Linked DNA regions of Cellulophaga algicola DSM 14237. Each later gene encodes a partner of the first gene's protein in a complex. Links are inferred from orthologs where the notes say so. Each region holds a gene or a part of one and is shown in the gene's direction. Other genes may lie near its edges. The genes, in order: groL and metK.

What was found.
Region 2: the proteins of groL (region 1) and metK are in contact, whole or in part, in a cryo-EM structure (PDB 8P4O), measured with the Escherichia coli proteins. The link is inferred for Cellulophaga algicola DSM 14237 from one-to-one orthologs.

Annotation. Positions count from the first base shown.
Region 1 is NC_014934.1:1,024,104-1,027,347, forward strand. The notes cover bases 70-2,977. They hold groL (chaperonin GroEL), read left to right. Parts: upstream 70-663; coding sequence 664-2,292; downstream 2,293-2,977. Other genes in these bases: secG (preprotein translocase subunit SecG), read left to right, coding at 70-133; CELAL_RS04420 (co-chaperone GroES), read left to right, coding at 280-558; CELAL_RS04430 (hypothetical protein), read right to left, coding at 2,389-2,977. Also shown: more of secG, read left to right, coding at 1-69; more of CELAL_RS04430, read right to left, coding at 2,978-3,244.
Region 2 is NC_014934.1:2,470,123-2,473,425, forward strand. Bases 235-3,201 are described here. They hold metK (methionine adenosyltransferase), read left to right. Parts: upstream 235-1,073; coding sequence 1,074-2,330; downstream 2,331-3,201. Other genes in these bases: CELAL_RS10730 (carboxypeptidase-like regulatory domain-containing protein), read left to right, coding at 235-878; CELAL_RS10740 (O-acetylhomoserine aminocarboxypropyltransferase/cysteine synthase family protein), read left to right, coding at 2,744-3,201. Outside these bases: more of CELAL_RS10730, read left to right, coding at 1-234; more of CELAL_RS10740, read left to right, coding at 3,202-3,303. UniProt on the Escherichia coli protein: Catalyzes the formation of S-adenosylmethionine (AdoMet) from methionine and ATP.

The DNA of each region.
Region 1 (3,244 bases):
AATTCTTTTATCGAATATTTCTTTAAAAGATGATTACAGAGAAGCAGATTCTAAGCTTTTACAAGGTGGTGACATTGAAAACACAGTTCCTGATTCATTACCAGAACCTATTTCGACTCCTGATTCGGAATAAGTAACACGACATTATATATTTTAAAATGCCAGCTTGGATGACAAGCTGGCATTTTTGTTTTACAAAGTGTCAGTTATTCAGCAATGGCATAATTTCTGCCATCAATAGAGTAATAAAATCAAAACAATTTAATAAAATTTAATCATATGGCTAAAGTTAATATTAAACCATTGGCAGATAGAGTGCTTATTGAACCAATGGCAGCTGAAACAAAAACTGCTTCTGGACTTTACATTCCCGATACTGCAAAAGAAAAACCTCAAAAAGGGAAAGTTGTTGCCGTTGGTCCTGGAACCAAGGATGACTTAGTTACCGTTAAAATTGGTGACACCGTTCTTTATGGTAAATATGCAGGAACCGAGCTTAAATTAGAAGGTACTGACTTTTTAATGATGCGTGAAAGCGACATATTAGCGATTATATAAATTACTTTTTTTATTTCCCTTAAACCGGAAATCTACTAAATTAAATTATACGATTAATTAAACAAATTCTCAGATTCCTGAGGAGGACTTAAAACAAAATTAAAAATGGCAAAAGATATAAAGTTTGATATAGATGCACGTGACGGACTAAAAAGAGGCGTTGATGCACTTGCAAATGCAGTAAAAGTAACTTTAGGACCTAAAGGTAGAAACGTAATCATCAGTAAATCTTTTGGAGCTCCTGTAGTTACTAAAGATGGTGTTACAGTTGCAAAAGAAATAGAATTACTTGACCCCCTAGAAAACATGGGTGCTCAAATGGTTAAAGAAGTTGCTTCTAAAACCAACGATTTAGCTGGTGATGGTACGACTACCGCAACAGTTTTAGCACAAGCAATCGTAAAAGAAGGATTAAAAAATGTTGCTGCCGGTGCTAATCCAATGGATTTAAAAAGAGGTATCGACAAAGCTGTTGAGGCTATCGTAGAAGACTTAGCTAAACAAGCAAAAAAAGTAGGTGATTCTTCTGATAAAATAAAACAAGTAGCATCTATTTCTGCTAACAACGATGAAACAATTGGTGAACTAATCGCTAAAGCATTCGGAAAAGTTGGTAAAGAAGGTGTTATCACTGTTGAAGAAGCCAAAGGAACAGATACGTATGTTGATGTTGTTGAAGGTATGCAGTTTGATAGAGGATACCTTTCTCCTTACTTCGTTACCGATTCAGAAAAAATGGTTTCTGAATTAGAGAACCCTTACATTTTACTTTTTGACAAGAAAATATCTTCTATGAAAGATATCCTTCCTGTTTTAGAGCCAGTTGCTCAATCAGGAAAACCTCTTTTAATTATTGCAGAAGATGTTGATGGTGAAGCATTAGCTACTTTAGTAGTGAATAAATTAAGAGGTTCTTTAAAAATTGCTGCTGTTAAAGCTCCTGGTTTTGGAGACAGAAGAAAAGCAATGCTTGAAGATATCGCTATCTTAACAGGTGGTACTGTAATCTCTGAAGAAAGAGGTTTCTCTCTTGAAAATGCTTCTTTAGATTTACTAGGAACTTGTGAAAAAATATCTATTGACAAAGACAATACAACTATCGTTAACGGTGCTGGTGTTGCAAAAGATATCAAAGGAAGAGTAAATCAAATTAAAGCTCAAATAGAGTCTACAACTTCTGATTACGATAAAGAAAAATTACAAGAACGTTTAGCTAAACTTTCTGGTGGTGTTGCTGTACTTTATGTTGGTGCTGCTTCTGAAGTTGAGATGAAAGAGAAAAAAGACAGAGTTGATGATGCATTGCATGCAACTAGAGCTGCTGTAGAAGAAGGTATCGTTGCTGGTGGTGGTGTTGCCCTTGTTCGCGCAAAAGCTGTTCTTGCTAACTTAAAAGCTGAAAATGCTGACGAAGAAACAGGAATGCAAATTGTAGCTAGAGCTATTGAGGCTCCATTACGTACTATCGTTGAAAATGCGGGTGGTGAAGGATCTGTTGTTGTTTCTAAAGTACTAGAAGGCAAAGGAGATTTTGGTTACGATGCTAAAGCTGAAGTATACACAGATATGATGAAAGCTGGTATTATTGATCCTAAGAAAGTAACTAGAGTTGCATTGGAAAATGCTGCTTCTGTTGCAGGTATGATCTTAACTACAGAATGTGCTTTAATTGATATTAAAGAAGATGCTCCTGCAGGCCCACCAATGGGTGGCGGTATGCCAGGAATGATGTAGTAACAAAAGACTACAGGTAAATAAAAAAACGCTCCAATGAAAATTGGAGCGTTTTTAAGTTTTAGCTGTTTTCGTTTTAGACTAAAGAAAAACTATCTATTTATAAATATTCTTATTTTCATTAACTTCAATTAACTGTGATGTAATTTCACTAGGCAGTGGATATTTCATCAGTAGTTCCTCCCAATAGTTAGTGGTATAAAAACTCCTATCTCCATCTATATCTTTTTTTGAATTTTCGGGCCTTTGATCACCATCAATGATAGCGTCATCTATAAAAATTTCTGTAACTGTTTCAATGTAACTAAATTTATCTTTTGCTTTAACCGCTTTCTTATAATTATTGAATAAGTAGTTTGGGTGCCTAGCCTCACCAACACCAGTCCATTTTTCAATCATTGTGCTTTTGCCTGAAATTTCCCAAAATACTATTTTTTCAGAATCCTCCCCTTCAAATGCACGATGCACATTAATTTCTTGAGCAACATTGTTTTCATCAAAATTAGCAAATCCTATTCGCTTGCCTTCATTATATATAGCACCATAGCCATCTTTAATAGAATCTACTTCATAATAAAGTCTACTTTTAAGCAAATCATTTTTTGGAATGCGAGAAACATTTAAATAATCATCTCCTAAAAATTCAATCCTTATGATTCTTGATTTTTGCTTAACGGCATCAGCATTAAATGTTCGATAAGCACTAAAATTACTCTTGACACCTGTACTATAATTATCTCTTACATCCGCATAAGGTAAACGATAACTGACCAGACCATCTCCATATCTTATTAGCTTTCCATTTTCTAATTTCCAACTTCTAAAATAAGCTTTTACAGTAAAATATTTAGATAGTTTACGCGCTGAAACGGTAACGGGATCTAACTGTATCATCTCATTTCTTTTCAAATACACTAAAGAAGGTACCTCATTTAGTTTAAATTCTAGCGAA
Region 2 (3,303 bases), 1.4 Mb from region 1 along the record:
ATATTGTTCCAGATCTTTTTATAAATCTTCAATTAAAGCAATCAGAAAGTATTCGGTTTAATTATGGCGTTAACCGACAGTTTTCAGATATAGATAAATTTTCAAGGGCCTATATTTTTAGCAATTACAACTCCATGTATCAAGGTAATCGTGATTTAGAAAGTGCTTTATTCCATAATTTATCACTTAATTTTTTCAGCTTTAGTATGTTTAATATGCAAAATATCTTTGCAAATATTAACTATAGTAAGCGTGTAGATGCATTTAAAAACAATAGTTCAATTGTCGGAATTAATCAGGTAAGTTCTACTATTAATTCTAATTTAGAGGATGAAGTGTTATCTGGTTCTGCTAATTTTCAAAGAACATTTGGAAAAATTAAAGTGAGTTCTAAGGGTTCGCTTTCCTATTCTAATTTAAATAATATTGTTAACGGTAGCCCTAGTACCTCAGAGTCTTTAACTCAAAGTTATAGAGCTTCATTGGCTACGAGTTTTAGGGATGCACCAAATGTTGAGTTTGGGTATACTTATGCAGTTAATAATTATGATAACGGTGGGAACTCATCTACATATTATACAGATACGCCTTTTCTTAAAGTTGATGCTGCCTTTCTGAAACGTTTTATTTTTCTAGCAGATTTAGAGTATTACCATTACAGGGATAAAGCAAACTCTATTAATAATGAATACGGAAATTTAGATACCAGTATATCGTATCAAAAAGAAGATAGTAAATGGGCATATAGTGTAGAAGTGACTAATTTACTGAACAATACAGAGCTAAATCAAGATAGCTTTAATGAGTTATTTTATAGGACCTCATCGTATGTGGTGCAACCACGATATGTGATGTTAAAAATTAAGTATGATTTGTAAAATTGCAATTTGTTGTTAAACCATTTTTCAGATCCCATCTTTTATTTTACTTTTGTGCTATTATTAATTGAGGACGGATTTGACTGATTGCAACCTCGTAAAAAATGCTAAAGCAGTTGTGACTGAAATTTCTTTTCGGTTCATAAACTTCTTTTAACCTTTCTGTCAAGTCTATTCTAGAAAATAAAACCATTTATGGCTTATTTATTCACATCAGAATCTGTTAGTGAAGGACACCCAGATAAAGTAGCAGACCAAATAAGTGATGCGCTTTTAGATAATTTTTTGGCATTTGATCCAGAAAGTAAAGTAGCATGCGAAACATTAGTAACTACAGGTCAAGTAGTGTTGGCAGGTGAAGTTAAGAGTGATACCTATTTAGATGTTCAACAAATAGCAAGAGATGTTATCAATAAAATTGGATATACGAAAGGAGAATATCAATTTAGTGGAGACTCTTGTGGTGTTATTTCTTTAATACATGAGCAGTCTAAAGATATTAGTCAAGGTGTAGATCGCGGTTCTAAAGAAGAGCAAGGTGCAGGAGATCAAGGAATGATGTTTGGCTACGCTACGAAAGAAACAGAAAACTACATGCCTTTGGCTTTAGATATTTCGCATAAAATATTACAGATCTTAGCAGATTTAAGAAGAGAAGGTAAAGAAATTTCTTATTTAAGACCAGATGCTAAAGCGCAGGTAACCATAGAATATAGTGATGAAAATGTACCTCAACGTATAGATACTATTGTAGTTTCTACTCAGCATGATGCTTTTGATGCAGATGATGAAAAAATGTTGGCGAAAATTAAATCGGATATCATTTCTATCCTAATTCCTAAAGTAAAGGAACAATTGCCAGCACATATACAGACCTTGTTTGACGATGCTATTACCTATCATATTAACCCAACAGGGAAATTTGTAATTGGTGGTCCTCATGGAGATACGGGGTTAACAGGTCGTAAGATTATTGTAGATACGTACGGTGGTAAAGGCGCTCACGGTGGTGGTGCATTTAGTGGTAAAGATCCTAGTAAAGTAGATAGAAGTGCTGCATATGCTGCACGTCATGCCGCTAAGAACTTAGTTGCAGCAGGAGTTGCCGATGAGATTTTAGTACAAGTAAGTTATGCTATTGGAGTGGTAGAACCAACCTCTATCTACGTAGATACATACGGTACTGCTAAGGTGAATTTAAACGATGGGCAGATTGCAAGAAAAGTAGCCGAATTGTTTGACATGCGTCCGTTTGCAATTGAAGAACGCTTAAAATTACGTAATCCAATTTATTTAGAGACTGCAGCATACGGTCATATGGGAAAAGAACCTATAACAGTAACAAAAACTTTTGAATCTCCTTACAATGGTAGAGTAGAGAAAGAGGTAGAATTGTTTACTTGGGAAAAACTAGATATGCTGGATCAAGTGAAAGCAACATTTGGAATATAAATTTTTGAGAGATTCTAGCAGTTTTTTCAAATTAATTAAGATTGCTAGAATCTTAACAAAACAATATCATTTTATAATTATTGGTGAATAATTAGGAATTTAAAAAGTTCCAACGTTATATTTGCACCGCACAAGTTCAAACACGTATTGAATAGTTATCAAGAAAGGTGGAGGGAATAGACCCTTTGAAACCTTAGCAACCCTTTGTTCTTATTTTGAACAATGAAGGTGCTAAATTCTACCAAAAATTGCAGTAATGCATTGGCGGCAGATAACGAAAAGATTAATTGCTATTCCTAGCAATTGAATATTTCTTCTTAATAACTTTTTGATTTTTATCTAACTCAGGCGTATAGGTCTGTTACTAGAGTTTGGCTTTTTATTTTATAATTAATTTAAAAAACAAGAAGATCATGAGTAATCAAAAATTAGCAACAAACGCTTTACATGCAGGGCATGACACTACGCAAACAGCAGGAACAAGAGCGGTTCCAATCTATCAAACATCATCTTATGTTTTTAGAGATACAGACCATGCTGCAAAATTATTCTCTTTAGGGGAATTAGGATTTATTTACACCCGTTTAAATAATCCTACAAATCAAATTTTACAAGATAGGTTAGCCGCCGTAGAAGGTGGGGTAGGAGCAGTAGTTTTTGCTTCAGGTACCGCAGCAATTGCTACCGGTTTATTAACCTTGCTAAGAGCAGGCGATCATATCGTTGCTTCGAGTAGTTTATATGGGGGCACTTTTAATTTATTGAATGTAACCTTACCTAGATTAGGAATTACAACCACATTTGTAGATGCTTCTGATCCTGATAATTTTGGTAAAGCAGTACAAGATAATACAAGAGCCTTTTTCGTAGAATCTTTAGGAAATCCAAAATTGGATGTTCTAGATTTAAAAGCGATTTCAAAACATGCAAAAGTAGCACAAGTACCTTTTATTGTAGATAATACGGTAGCTTC